2 regions of the Pseudoalteromonas sp. SR43-5 genome follow, and region 2 is predicted to be linked to the other one. Evidence: predicted binding sites of a transcription regulator. Region 2 holds the regulator's gene; the other holds the start of a gene.

Region 1 (7,842 bases), on a different contig from region 2:
CATCGCAGCTTGATGACTTTGATTACAACCCGTTAGATGCAACAAAAATGTGGTTAGACATTAAAGAAACTAAAGTAGGAACAATGACCCTAAACCGTATGCCAACTAACTTCTTCCAATCTACGGAACAAGTAGCAATGGCACCGGCAAACATTATTCCAGGTATTGAGCCATCAGAAGACAGACTATTACAAGGTCGTATGTTTTCTTACGCTGATACACAAATGTACCGCCTAGGTGCTAACCACCAGCAACTGCCAATTAACCGTGCAAAAGTTGAAGTGGTTAACTACAACCAAGACGGCGCAATGAATATTGGTAACACTACAAGCAATGTGAACTACCAGCCAAGCCAAGAAAACGTAGCTGAAAACCCAATTGCACGTAGAAGTAACACAGAGCTAAAAGGCTTTGTACAACAAGCTGCGATTAAAAAGCAGCAAAACTTCGCGCAAGCTGGTGTTATATACCGTGGTTTTAGCAAGCAAGAACGTACAAACCTAATTAATAACCTAGCAGGCGATTTAGGCAAAGTGCAAAACAGCAGTGTTAAACACAAAATGCTTAGCCACTTTTACAAAGCTGATAGTGAGTACGGTACACGCTTAACTAAAGCTGTAAACGGCGACCTTAAAATGGTTAAACAACTAGCCGCTAACTTATAAGCAACTAGTTAAAAGCAATTAGTCCCAACTAAATAGCTATTTAAACCACAATCATGAGGAAGGAATAAACCCTTCCTCTTTTATAAGAGACAATTGTTATGCGTAATTTATTAATTATAGTCGCTCTATTTCTGAGCTTTACCAGTAGCGTTTACGCTCAAAATACATCAGATACACAAACACCCAGTACGCAATCTGAAACCCAACATTCTGCAAAAACTCAATACGATAGTTTATTTGCTTATTACTTTGCCGCAGCACGCACAAACGACACAGCTGTAATAGAGCAATTTGTAGATGCCGGTATTCCTATCGACAGCTACAACAATAAAGGCTACACCGCGTTAATGATTGCTACTTACCATGGTAATAAAAACACGGTTAACACACTTTTACACTTAGGCGCTAATGCCTGTCTAGAAGATAACCGTGGCAACACAGCGCTAATGGCCGCTATTTTTAGAGGTGAATTTAGTATAGCTAAAACACTCGTATCACTTGATTGCGATAACGCGCATCAAAACAAAGCCGGTCAAACAGCAGAGCAATTTGCACAAACATTTGGTCAACAAAAAGTTATAGAGTTACTAGCGCAGGTAAATAATGCAAAATAATCTGCACGCAACAAAAAGCCCTAAAATAATAGGGCTTATTTTTAATAAAATTAGCCTTATGTTGCAGACGCTATTTGAGGTTGTTTAGGCTTTTCTCGCGTTACAAAGTAGCAAATTAGCGAGCCCACTGTTACCAGTACAACCCCCTGCCAAAACGAAGCACTCAGCGTAATAGATAAATACAACGCCGAAATAATAGTAGAAAACACCGGTGTAAAGTACGAAAGTGTTCCCAACAGCATTAAGTTACCGCCAATTATAGCTTGATTCCACAGTGCATAACCGCTCCCCACTACTACACCAGCTAATAGCAAAGTTATGCTTGAGCCCAGTGAAAACGTTAATGGCGCTTCATTACAAAAACCATATTGCGCCCACAAACTCATTGCCGTGACAGTAAAAAATAACGTAATAGCATTTTTACCATTACTCAGCTTTTGCGTAACTACGCAATAAATAGCCCATATAAACGCTGCAGCTAATGCCATTAAGTAAGTAGCAGGATTATCAGCAAAGTTAGTAACAAGCGTATCGAGTGACATTTTTTGATCGCCTGTAATACACCAAGCAACGCCTAAAAAAGCAATGATCATGCTTGGGTAAACCCAGAAACTTACTTTTTTACGACCAATAATAATAGAGAGCAGTATAGTCAGCGTGGGCCATAAATAATTAATAACCGCCATTTCCATTGCCTGATGACGGCTGTTTGCCATACCAATAGAAAGCGCCAAGCAAATTTCGTACGATACAAATAATAAAGTACCTATTACCAAGTAACGTTTCGAAAAACCACTAAACTTGGGCACTCCCATAACCAAAATTAAAAATATCGCACTGACAGAATACATAGCCGCCGCACCACCAATGGGGCTAAACAACTCAGAAATATCCCGTAGTAATGCAACTAAGCAACTCCACAGTAATATGGCCGCGACTCTATAAAGCGTGTATTTATTTTTGCTTATAAAATCCATTTGCCAATCCAAAAGTACTACTCGTAAATTTGAAACTAAACTAACAGTAATTATTTAATTAAACAATAAGGGTCTGTTGTTCTTTCAAGGTTGAATTTGCAGCAGTCTGTTTGGTATTTAGGCAAGGCAGAGCCTATATAGTGTGGTTATTCCCCATTAATGGGCGATAACGTAGCATTAATGCCAAACAGGCGCTGCCCAAAGGGTTCTTCCTAGGGACTACTTACTCTTTGTTGCTCGGTTTTTACTTAGCCCACTAGGTTACAAATCTCGCGCCGCGATTAAATAGCCCCTAGTTTGAACAAATTTTAATCCGCAAAGATCAACAGACCCTAAAGTTAATAGCTTAAACCTCTCATTTGTTTTTAGCATTCACCCTTTTTAGTAATTGACCTTTTGGTCAGTAAAGCTACAATCAATCAATACGTTAAACACGCAAACTTTATAATGACCACAAAAATAAAGCCAAATAAAAAAGAAGTCACACGCGAGAAAAACCAAAAACTAATTTTAGATGCCGCCGAGCAATTGTTTTCGCAATTAGGTTACGACGGAGCAAGTATGAGCATGGTTGCTAAAGAAGCGCAGGTGCCAAAAGCTAATATTTTGTATTACTTTAAAAGTAAGGATGGTCTGTACGAGTCTGTGATTGACCGCATAATAGCTAATTGGAACTTAGGGCTCGATAACGTCACAATTAACGACGATCCAGCTACCGTGCTTTATAACTATATTAAAAGCAAAGTAATACTGGCCGTAAATCAGCCAATGCAATCTCGCTTATTTGCCAGTGAAATACTGCGCGGTGCACCCTATTTACAAAACTACTTTAGAACCAATACCCGCCCTTGGGTTAAACAAAAGGTTGATGTACTTCAAGCATGGATGGACGCTGATAAAATGGATAAGGTTGATCCCTACCATTTGCTCTTTACTATTTGGTCTACCACGCAATATTACGCCGACTTTCAGGCTGAGGTTTTACTCGTAATGAACAAATTAGAGTACGACGAAACCGATGTGGCACAAATTACGCAATCAATTGCCCACATAATTTTAAAAGGTATTGGTCTTAAAATACCTGAGCAAAGTGAGACTTAACCCATGACACCCTTTACTACACCCGATTTATTTGACGATCATCGCGATAACGTGCAAGTAGCAGACAGCGGCCTTTATCACTTTGGTAAAAAAACCACGTTTTATGGCAAAGTAGTTACCGTTACCTGCCCAGAAGACAACTCTTTTGCCGCCGATATATTGCATGAAAATGGTGAAGGTAAAGTATTGGTTATAAACGGGTTTGCGAGCAAACGCTTTGCGTTTATAGGCGATATTATGGCCGAGCGTGCCTTAAGTAATGGCTGGGAAGGCGTAATAATAAATGGCTGTTGCCGAGATATAGAAATACTCGCCACGATGAACTTACCTGTAATGGCGCTAGGCTCTACACCGCGTAGTACCTTAAAGCGCGGCTTTGGTGATAAAAACCAAGCTGTTACCATGCTTAGCACTACTATTGAACCTAACGATTGGGTTTACGCCGATATTAACGGTTTAATCATCAGTAAAACGCCCCTTATTTAGCACTCAAAGCCATATAAATAAAGACCAACTTGGTGCATCTGCGCACCAAGTTGGTTTGTTTTAGCTCATTTTAATCTCACTATTTTTACAGACCACATTTACAAATCTCATACAACCCAACAAAACCTGACCAGTTGGACAGGATTTTAATTTATGGCATTCCTCTTGCTTAGTCTAAGCACTATAAAATCAAAACTACCGATTAAAAAGCGGAGCCTTAGCAATTGCATTAAATTAGTGATCTATTATAACGCGAAGAAAATGACGCAGTGAGTGCGCTATTTAATCCGATAAAATGATCATGTTTTTAATAAAATTGGTATTCATAATAATAATAACCAGCCCGCTTTTTAATCACTCTTAACTTAATAAGTAAGTACTTGGTCAGTTTTATAATAATGAGCTGCAAATGAGTGATAAAAAAAACAACAAAGGTATATTTTGCAATCACGGTCCTACCCTGTGGCAAACAAGCCAGTCTGGAGTGCTTGCAAACAATCGCTTAGCTGTAAAAGATGTATTTGCAGTAAAGGGCGAGCGTAACAGCGCAGGCAACCCACACTGGTTTAAAACAGCTAAACCGGCTCAAAATACGGCAAGCTCGGTTAATAAGCTCATGACCGCTGGTTGTAACTTTATAGGCTTTACCCATACTGACGAGCTAGCTTATAGCTTAGAGGGTAATAATATACATTATGGCGCTGCGCAAAATCCTAAATTAAAAGGGCATGCTTGCGGTGGTTCGAGTATGGGGTCTGCTGCTGCAGTTGCTGCTAACTTAGCTGATATTGGCTTAGGCACCGACACCGGCGGCTCAATTAGAATACCCGCCAGCTATTGTGGTTTATATGGCATAAGGCCAAGCCATAACGTGATTGAAAAAGACGGCCTTATACCGTTGGCTCCCCCTTTTGATACCATAGGTTGGCTTACCCAAAGCGCTGAGCTATTAAGCGGTGTAGGTAATGTACTGCTACCAAATCAAGCTATTAATAACGTTGATACCTTAGTTATTTGCGAGCCGTTATTTGAACTCGTTGACCCTGTTTTACAAGCCCCACTTAAACAATTGCTTGAAAAAACCAAGCCTAATTTTAAGCACCATAAAGAATTTGAACTACCTAACAGCAGCTTATTAAATGAACTTGCTGATAGTTTTAGAGTACTGCAAGGGCGAGCAATCGCAAAAACGCATAAAGACTGGCTTCAATTGCAGGGGCAACTTCCCCAGTTTGCTCCTGCAATTGCAGCACGTTTTAATATGGCGCTTGCCCTAACTGATCAAGAAGAACAAGAAGCACTAAAAGTGCAAACCCAATGGCAAACACTAATAGCTAAAAACCTAAATACAAACAGCTGTTTATTTTTGCCAACCACCCCCACAACCGCACCTAAATTAGGCGCCGACACAAGCGCCTTACGCATGCAAATTATTACGCTTTCGGCAATTGCAGGGCTTAGTGGCTCAGCGCAAGTGCATTTACCACTGGCTGATTTAGCAAATGATCATCCGTATGGTTTTTCATTAATGATGAGCCACGGTAACGATAAAAGCCTACTTGCTTGCGTTAAGCACCTAGCTGCACACTTTAAACAGGACACACCGGCATGACCACACACAACATTGCATTTACCGCGTCTCATTTTTCGGCCACTGAGGCGGGTATAAATATACTAAAACAAGGCGGTACAGCTACCGAGGCTATGGTAGCGGCTGCCGCTGCTATTAGCGTTGTATATCCACATATGAACTCAATTGGTGGCGACAGCTTTTGGCTTATCGATAAGCCAAATCAAAAAACGCCCACTGCTATTGACGCCTGCGGCCGCGCAGCAACTAATACAACGCCCTATAACACGCTCACGCAAATACCAGAGCGCGGCGGATTAAGCGCACTTACTCAAGCGGGCACAATACGCGGCTGGCAAAAAGCGCTTGAACTAGATGAGCAAGCGGCACTACCACTGTCACAAATTTTAGCACCTGCTATTGAACTTGCTCGCGAGGGCTTTACAGTTACAAAAAGCTTGCAAGCAGGCTGCGAAAAGCTAGCCGCTGCTAACAATACCAATGAGGCGTTTAAAAGCCTCTACATACCCAATGGCAAGCCCTTGCAAGCAGGTCAACATTTTAAAAACCCTAAACTTGCAGCAACGTTTGAATACCTAGCAAAACATGGCTTAAACGCATTTTATGAAGGCGTACTTGCCAACTCATTTGCCGCTGACTTAGCAAAAGCAGGCAGCTCAATTACCGCAAGTGACATTGCAAATACTAAAGCCGAGGTAGTTACTGCGCTAAATGCAAACCTCAGTGGTATTGATTGCTACAACTTACCCGCGCCAACACAAGGCGTGCATTCACTACAAATAATTGGTGCCGTAAATAAGTTAAAGCATTTAGCTAAAACCGATGCCGACTGGACACATTTAATTGTTGAGGCAACTAAACAAAGCTTTACCCATCGCCCTACCCTTTGGGCTGACCCTGAAGCATTAGGAGACGATTATAAAAACGCACTAACCGATAATCGCTTAAGCGAACTTGCTAACAATATTGATATGGCCAAAGCCAAAAAATGGCCATTTAACGCAGAGCCTGGCGATACTGTGTGGATGGCAGCCAGAGATAAAAACGGGCAATTAGTCAGCTTTATTCAAAGCATTTACTGGGAATTTGGCAGCGGAATATTAATGAGTGAAGGCGGCTTTGTGTGGAATAACCGTGGTTTAAGCTTTAGTTTAAACAATCAAGATACCAACGCCCTTGCTCCAAATAAAAAGCCCGCTCATACACTTAACCCAGCACTGGCAAAGTTTAGCGATGGTCGTCGACTTGCTTACGGAACAATGGGCGGTGAAGGGCAGCCACAAACTCAAGCCGCTGTTTTTGCAGGCTACGCGTGGCGAAATAAATCTATAAAACAAGCAATTAGCGACCCTCGTTGGTTACTTGGACGAACATGGGGCGATACGAGTACAAATTTAAAAATTGAAAAAGAGTTAGTTTTTCATATAGAACATGAATTAAATCAACGTGACCACGATTGGGTAAGCGTTGATAATAATAACGAAATGATGGGGCACGCTGGGGCTATTTTAGATACACCTACAAGCCTTGAAGCTGCAACAGATCCTCGTTCAGATGGACGTGCAACAGTAACTACAGCAGGAACACAATGTCAGAAATAATAAATCAATGGCCAATTATAGTAGCCTTAATAGCAACCGGTATTTTTGCCGGTATTTTAGCAGGACTTTTTGGTGTAGGCGGCGGTATTGTTATCGTCCCTGTGCTGTATTTTTTACTGCAAGGTTTTGGCGTAAGCCCAGAGTCGGCAATGATGATAGCCACCGCTACATCACTTGCAACCATAGTACCTACTTCGCTTTCATCTATTCGCTCGCATCATAGCAAAGGGAATATTGACCTTGCGCTAATAAAATACTGGGCACCATTTATTTTAGTTATGGCCGTTGTAGGCAGCTACTTAGCGCACTCAATACGCGGTAATGCACTGGTACTTATGTTTGCCTGTATTGCTATTTTAGTCAGTTTAAACATGCTATTTAGAGCCGGCGCACCCGCGCTTGTAAAACAACTGCCAGGAAAATTTGGTCAAGGGGTTATGGCAAGTATTGTAGGTGGTTTGTCGGTAATGATTGGCATAGGTGGCGGCACTATTGGCGTACCTATGCTAAACGCATTTAATGTACGCGCCCATGTTGCAGTAGGTACTGCGGCCGTTTTTGGTTTATTGATTGCACTACCTGGCGTTATTACCTTATTAAGTATTGGCACAACGCCAACCGATGCTCCCCTAGGTACGTGGGGGTTGGTTAACCTCCCTGCCTTTTTTCTTATTATTCCGTTGACTATTTTATTTGCGCCTATTGGCGTAAAAATTGGTAGCAAGCTGGATCAAAAACAACTAAAACGCGCCTTTGCCGTTGTCTTAATGATAACCGGCATACGCATGCTTATTCAGACTCTGGGAG
Region 2 (7,842 bases):
AAAAAGGCAAACACTAAGCCAAAAGTGGGCGGTAATCGTCAAAGCACACGTTAGTAATTTTATTTGCTAATAGATAAGGCTAATTGCGGTACGCGCTTTTTCATACGCAAATTAAGTCAGCTTTGCTCTTTATTATCTATATTATTGTAGGTGATAAAGAGTGAGGTTTTAGAGCCCCTCTCTTTAGATATCCTGTGCTAAGTTTAGCTTTTTTTAAAGCATTGATGATAACCACAAACGCAATTTAAGTGACCATAACGGCTGAATGCCAGTGAGTCCTTGCGTCATTTTATTATCTTTTAAGATTATATAAGATGGCGTGACTTGTCCCTGCCAATCGGAAAATATCTCCCCGTGTTGATCGTTAACAGTACTGAAGCTGTAGCCTTGCTCATTTAAATAATCATGCAGCTCTTGATCAGAGCCTGATTTTATCGCGATGCTCACGACGGGGTATTTATTCTCGTTTGCGAGTTCGTTTATGGCAGGGGAGGTAATACTACAAATAGGACACCAAGTTCCCCAAAAATACACAAGCGTGGGTTTATCTTGGCTCATTGCTGCTAAATTAATGTTTTGCCCTTCATAGTCGATTAATTGTAATTGAGGATTTGCTGGCATGACAGGTTGCCGCCACCAATTGACGGCGGTATAAATGACGAAAAATATAGAGCTATATACCAGTACACTTTTTAATATGGATACGCTTTTTTGTTTTGGCGTTTTTTTAGGTATGTCATTTTTATGTTTGGTATCCGTTGCCATAGCTACTGATTTACCCTAACTATTTTTGCTGTAGTTTTTTACATTTAAAGCGTTTAATTTATATCAGCAACCATGTAGCAGTACCTAAAAAGGCGAATATACCAACAATATCAGTCACTGTGGTTAGCACCACACTCCCTGCAAGAGCAGGGTCTATATTCATTCTTTTAAGAATTATTGGAATACTTGCACCAGCAACACCTGCCACCACTAAGTTCATAAACATAGCGAAGGCGAGTACGCCACCAAGCATAAAGTCCCACTGCCATAGCGCAATAACACCCGCAATTAATAGTGACCACAAAATACCGTTTAGCGCGCCAATGGCCAGTTCTTTCATCATCAAGAAACGTTGGTTTGTTTGGTTTATATGACCTACTGCAATACCACGGATAACAAGCGTTAATGATTGGCTACCAGCAACACCACCCATAGAAGGGACAATACCGTTAAGCACAGCCAAAATAGGGAGCACATCTAAAGTGCCTTCAAAAAAGCTAGCTACAAAAGCAGCTGCAAGTGCGGTTAGTAAGTTAACTCCTAGCCAAACTGAGCGTTTTTTAGAGCTTTTTAGTACAGGCGCGAATGTATCCTCTTCATCATCAAGACCGGCTAGGCTTAATAAGCTATGCTCGGCATCTTCTCGGATTACATCAACGATGTCATCGATAGTAACACGACCGAGGAGTTGGTCGTTATCGTCCACCACAGGGGCCGATATCCAATTATGACGCTCAAATAATTGCGCTACTTCACTTTCATCCATTGAGATTGGGATAGACTCACAATCTTCATCCATCAAATCGCGGACAATTTTTTCTGGCGGATTAGTTAATAATGTACTCAGCGATAAAGCGCCTATAAAGCAGTTATGTTTATCAACAACATATAAATCATCTGTACCCTCTGGTAGCTCACCACGCAGTCTAATATAACGAAGTACAACATCGAGTGTTACATCAGGGCGAATGGTCACCGTATCGGTGTTCATTAGCGCACCTGCTGAACGCTCTTGATATGACAGTGCTTGCGTGGCACGTTCACGGTCTTGAATGTCCATCGCGCTAACAACGTCTTTATAGACGGTATCTGGCAGGCTACGTAATACTTCACCTAAGTCATCGTGGCCCATGTCTTCAGTTGCGGCGGCAATGTGCTTAGGTTCCATTTGGGCAATAATGCCTAAACGAACATCTTCAGATAATTCTTCAAGAACATCACCCTGCACATCAGGATCGACCAATTGCCAAAGCAGTCGGCGAATTTTATGCGGTGATGATTCTAATAATAATGCGGTATCACAAGGAGCCGTTTTTGCGAGCATGCGCCTAACTTGAACAAATTGACCACTATTGAGTGACTTCGTCACCTGCTTTAGTTGCTGTAGTGGATAATCTTGTTCAAAAGCTTCTGGCATTGGCGTCCTTTATAAATTGTTATATTACTTTATGGGGGGAGGTGAGTTAACTGGCGTTACTAACCTATTTATTTTATATATCTGTTTTAATTGAAGCACTAGTAATGCGAATATTGTTTTTATAAAACAGATTATTCTTGTTCATTAAAGCGTTGTGCTATTAATTCTCCAACAGCGTGTAAAGCTTGCTCAGAATCAGGGCCTTTACAAACAACTTTAACTTCTTTTCCTTGGCTACTTTCAAGTAACATTAATGCAAGTACGCTATCGCCTGCTGCTTCTTTGTCATCTTGGAATAATGTGATTGTAGCATCAAATTGTACTGCTAATTGCGCAAGCACAGTAGCCGCTCTGGCGTGTAAGCCTAATTTGTTTTTTATTAAAAAGGTATCTTCACAATGCATAACTTACTCTACCTAAGCTGAACAGGTGATTATTCAGCTATATTATTTTTCTTGTTCGCGATGGCGAATTTTTACATTGGGATGTGTCATTGCAAAACTTTCACCGATAGTTTGCGCTAAATACACAGAGCGATGTTGCCCACCTGTACACCCAATAGCAATGGTTAAATAACTGCGGTTATTTCGTTCTAAATGCGGTAACCACGTTTGTACAAATGTTTGAATTTGCCATGTGAATTTTTGCACTATGCTGTGATTAGCTAAATAGTCTTTAACCGGTTGATCTAACCCATTTAAAGGCTTCAACTCTGGTTCCCAGTGTGGATTTGGTAAAAAGCGTGCATCAAATACGTAGTCTGCTTCTTTTGGTATACCGTGTTTAAAACCAAATGATTCAAATGTGACAATCAGTTGCTTATCTTTTTTACCTAAAATCTTTTCACGAATAGATTCAGCGAGTTGATGAACACTTAAATCAGTCGTATCTATCATAAAGTCGGCGCGAGTGGTTAATACATCAAGTAATTCTTTTTCTTTTTTGATGGCTAAATCAAGAGGCAACGAGTCTATTGATAGTGGGTGTAATCTGCGTGTTTCAGAAAAGCGTTTGATCAATGTCTGATCGTCACTATCTAAATAAAATAACGTAGGGTTTGCAAAGCCTGGTAAGTATTCAAGAATATCGTTAAATTCATCTTGTTCTTTAGGTATGTTGCGCACATCTATGCTAACAGCAATTTTATCGTAGCTATCAGACACACTGCGAACTAATGAAGGTAGTAGGTTTACTGGAATATTATCTACGCAATAATAACCTAAATCTTCTACAACGCGCAAAGCAACCGACTTTCCAGAACCAGAACGGCCGCTTATGATAATTAACTCCATTTAACACCCTTTATAAAACTATGATTGATCGACAATAACTTGGTAAAGCTCAGTATCAGATTTTGCACTGCGTAACTGTTTACAAAAATCTTTGTTGTTTAGTTTATCAGCAATGGTTGCTAGAGTCTTTAAGTGCTGCTGGTTATCGCCATCTGGTACGATGAGTGCGACAAAAATATCAACAGGGCGATTATCGATTGCATCAAAGTTTATTGGAGTTTCGCTAACGAGCACTAAAGCCAAAGGCTCTTCTGCACCGCTCATTCTTCCATGAGGAATAGCAATGCCACGTCCTATACCTGTACTACCTAATTTCTCTCTGCTCATTAAAGCATTAAGAATATCTTGTTGCGGTAAATACGGAAGTTTGTCGTGAGCAAGTTCGCTAATGAACTCTAAAATTCTTTTTTTGCTATTAAAAAGGACCGCAGCTTTGCTGCAGTCCTGGCATATAAGTGAACTTAATTTCATCATATTAGTGTCGAGCAAGCTTCTCTTTGTGTTTGATTACTTGGCGATCGAGCTTGTCGATCAACGAGTCAATAGCGGCATACATATCTTGATGTTCTGTAGAGGCAAATAGCTCAGCACCGCTTACGTGTATTGTGGCTTCTGCTTTTTGATTTAATTTTTCTACATCGAGAATGACATGAACATTATTAATATGATCAGAGTGTCTTTCAAGCTTCGCAAATTTAGTATTAATATAGTCTCTTAGTGAATCGGTTAATTCTACGTGACGACCAGTTAAGTTTAGTTGCATAAGCATTACCCTCTTAGTTTAGCGTCTTAAATCAGACTTTTACGCTGATTTGACGGTGGAATAGCAAGAGATTCGCGGTATTTTGCGATTGTACGTCTCGCTACTTTAATTCCTTGCTCAGCCAATATATCCGCTATTTTGCTATCACTCAATGGTTTTGCTGAGTTTTCTGCTGCGATTAATTTTCGGATAAGCGCACGTATTGCTGTAGATGAACATTCACCACCGTTTTCAGTACTTACATGGCTTGAGAAAAAATATTTAAGCTCAAATATACCACGGGGTGTATGCATGTACTTTTGAGTAGTTACGCGAGAAATTGTCGATTCGTGCATTTCTACCATTTCAGCAACATCATTTAAAACCATTGGTTTCATGGCTTCAGGGCCATGTTCAAAAAAGCCTTGTTGTTGCTTAACAATACAATTAGTAACTTTTAATAGCGTGTCGTTTCTACTTTCTAAGCTTTTAATAAACCATTTAGCTTCTTGTAAATGTGAGCGAATAAACTGGCTGTCGCCACTTGATTTTACAGTGCGAGACATTGCTGCGTATTGGCTATTAACACGAATTTTAGGCATGCTATCTGGGTTTAATTCGACAACCCAGCGGCCTTTAATTTTTTTAACTGACACATCAGGAATAACATACTCAGATTCTTCCCTTACAATAGTATCTGCAGGTTTTGGGTTGAGAGTATGTATTAGTGTCATTACTTCTTTAAGCTCTTCTTCTTTGAGCTTAGTTTTTTTCATTAATGTACGATAGTCGCGAGCTGCTAATAGATCAATATGCTCGGTTAAAATCATTTTCGTTTCATTAATATAAGGTGTTTCTTTATCAAATTGATTAAGCTGAATACACAAACACTCTTGTAAACTACGTGCAGCAATACCAACAGGATCAAACAGTTGGATGCGTTTTAATACCGCTTCAATTTCATCAAGTTCGACTTCGTTATCATCTTCGTTTTCTTGATTAAAGCTTTCTAAAATCTCTTCGCAGCTTAGTGTTAAAATACCTGAATCATCGACAGCTTCTACAATAGCAATAGCAATAGCTTCGTCTGTAGGGCTAAATGGCGTTAGTTGTAATTGCCACATTAAATACTCATGGAGCGTTTCAGTAGAGGCGCCTTGGTATATTGATTCGTCTTCAGGCATTGGACCTGATGAGGCTGCAGGAGCGGCACTCATGTACTCATCCCAACTGACATCCATAGCCATGTCGTCACTTAGCGTGTCTTTTGCAAGTGCTTCACCAGTATCTTGTTCGTATTCGCTCGGAGCATCATCAGCAGATGCGCTAACAGTTATGTCATCGGTATCAGCTTTTTGCTCGTTTTTACCAGCAGCGTCTTCGGAATAGTCTGCCTCTTCAACCTCTAATAGTGGATTACTGTCGAGAGCTTCTTGTATTTCTTGCTGGAGATCCAATGTACTGAGTTGCAACAAACGAATAGCTTGTTGCAACTGTGGAGTCATTGTAAGTTGCTGGCCCATGCGCAGCTGTAGTGATTGCCTCATGTATCTCTAACAATCCTTTTATGTTGTTATAATTAATACTAGCAGATGCTTAAAGACATGGCGTAAATGTTACAGCCTAAATTGCTCGCCTAAGTAAACATCGCGTACTGTTTTATCATTTAATACGTGTTCTGGAGTACCTGATGCAATCAGCTCCCCATGAGAAACAATGTAGGCTTTTTCACAAACATCAAGGGTCTCTCTTACGTTATGGTCGGTAATTAATACACCAATCCCACGATTTTTAAGATGTTCTATTATTTTCTTTATATCTAATACCGAAATAGGGTCAACACCGGCAAACGGTTCATCCAGTAATATAAATTTAGGATCTGCTGCCAGCGCTCGTGCTATTTCTACACGACGACGTTCTCCCCCCGATAATGCCATACCTTGGCTATCACGAATGTGTTGTATGCTAAATTCATCTAATAAGTTATTGAGCGTGTCTTCTCTGGCTTGTTTATTTAGTTCTTTGCGCGTTTCTAAAATGGCCATTAAGTTTTGATAAACAGTCAGCTTTCTAAAAATCGATGACTCTTGTGGTAAGTAGCCTATGCCTAATCTAGCACGACTATGCATAGGTAAAAGAGTAATATCGTTATCATCAATAGATATTTTACCTTTGTCGCTAGGAACAAGCCCTACAATCATATAAAAAGTCGTTGTTTTACCAGCACCGTTAGGGCCAAGTAAGCCAACTATACTGCCAGCTTGTACTTCAAGGCCGACGTTTTTTACAACTTCACGACCTTTATAGCTTTTTGCTAATAGTTCTGCTTTTAATGTGCTCATGGTTGACCTTTATCGCCTTTTTTACTTTTTTTAGTTTCGATCGGTACTAAAATTGTGTGAACGCGGTCAGTTGAGTTTTCATCTTTTTCGGCACTGATGAGCTGCTGCTCTATGTCGTAGGTAATACTTTTAGCATTTATTTTTTGTCCGGCTTGCGAAACTTGTGCATTACCAACAAGCGTTAAAAAACGCTTAGATACATCATAACGTACTTCGTCAGCACTGGCGCTCATAGTCGTGCCGTCTGATTGCTTTTCTTCAAAGTGCGCAGGGCTACCTGTGGCAATTAATAATTGTTTATTATCACCAAGTTCATCACGTTTGTGTACTTCGAGGCGATCGGCTGTAATGCGGCGATTACCGTGAATAATCTCAACGTTTTTCTCAAAAATACCCACATTAGCTTTCAATTGACCTTCTTGCTTGTCGGCACTTATTGAAATTTGATTGGCAGCAGGTTGCGTGTTTTGCTCTGCAGCACTACTATTAAACGCTAGTATAAGTGTAGGAATTATAAGTGATTTTAATATTTTATTGGTCATAATATATGGTTCGCGTATGGTTAATTAGTTTTATCACTTCGGTTTTCAAGTCGGCTTCTAGGCCTTTACCGGTGATTTTTAAATTGGGTCCAGTGATAATGACGGGTTGCTCCGAACGCATTGTTAATAACTTTATATCAACCTGAATATTATCAGCATTGATTTTGTCTATCATGGCGTTATCGGTTAAATTTTTGGCAACCACATTACCTTCTAAAATTAATTGTTTATCTTCATATAATGTTGCTTCGTCTGCATTTATTTGCCACGTTTGTTGCTCGTTATATAAAGTAAAAATGGGTTTTTCAAAAAACGTGAAACCTAATTGCTGGTATAGCTCCATTTTAGCCGCAGTGACTTTGTGGCTAATTTTACCTTGCTCATCATAGGCTGTCTGTTTGAGCTCAATAGCTATGTAATCAGGCTTAGCAACAACTTCAGGCTCAGCCTTAGGCACAATATTTGTTTGTGTAAAATAAGGGTACCAAAGCCAAACCATACAGCTAATGAATAAAACGCTTAATATTATGCGCGCTGCATTCATGAACTAGTGCCTTGTGTAGTCAATGCTTTACCATTTTCAAGCATGAGCAAATCGGTGAGTTCTCTCACAGCGCCAAAACCACCAGGCATTTGCGTTACATAATGTGACAAACGCTTAATAAGAGGGTGGGCATCATTTACTGCAACGGCAAAGCCTACTAACTCCATAACAGGCATGTCAGGACCGTCATCACCAATA

Evidence for each region. The regulator sigma-54, encoded in region 2, starts transcription at its own class of promoters, with help from an activator protein. The targets are predictions, from matches to a motif close to GTTGGCACGNNNNTNGNNT.
Region 1: the regulator sigma-54 is predicted to act here: its motif matches at 3,996-4,014, upstream of H5090_RS07135 (amidase family protein).

Annotation. Positions count from the first base shown of each region.
Region 1 is NZ_JACJEA010000009.1:48,354-56,195, reverse strand. Features, by position in the region: gene H5090_RS07160 (catalase) at 1-665, shown strand, start outside; gene H5090_RS07155 (ankyrin repeat domain-containing protein) at 764-1,279, shown strand; gene yddG (aromatic amino acid DMT transporter YddG) at 1,336-2,256, opposite strand; gene H5090_RS07145 (TetR/AcrR family transcriptional regulator) at 2,704-3,357, shown strand; gene H5090_RS07140 (putative 4-hydroxy-4-methyl-2-oxoglutarate aldolase) at 3,361-3,843, shown strand; gene H5090_RS07135 (amidase family protein) at 4,253-5,455, shown strand; gene H5090_RS07130 (gamma-glutamyltransferase family protein) at 5,452-7,035, shown strand; gene H5090_RS07125 (sulfite exporter TauE/SafE family protein) at 7,023-7,842, shown strand, end outside.
Region 2 is NZ_JACJEA010000001.1:110,552-118,393, reverse strand. Features, by position in the region: gene H5090_RS00595 (YgiQ family radical SAM protein) at 1-54, shown strand, start outside; gene H5090_RS00590 (protein disulfide oxidoreductase) at 214-621, opposite strand; gene mgtE (magnesium transporter) at 824-2,182, opposite strand; gene H5090_RS00580 (HPr family phosphocarrier protein) at 2,314-2,586, opposite strand; gene rapZ (RNase adapter RapZ) at 2,629-3,474, opposite strand; gene ptsN (PTS IIA-like nitrogen regulatory protein PtsN) at 3,493-3,945, opposite strand; gene hpf (ribosome hibernation promoting factor) at 3,950-4,237, opposite strand; gene H5090_RS00560 (RNA polymerase factor sigma-54) at 4,264-5,763, opposite strand; gene lptB (LPS export ABC transporter ATP-binding protein) at 5,833-6,558, opposite strand; gene lptA (lipopolysaccharide transport periplasmic protein LptA) at 6,555-7,100, opposite strand; gene lptC (LPS export ABC transporter periplasmic protein LptC) at 7,090-7,644, opposite strand; gene kdsC (3-deoxy-manno-octulosonate-8-phosphatase KdsC) at 7,641-7,842, opposite strand, start outside.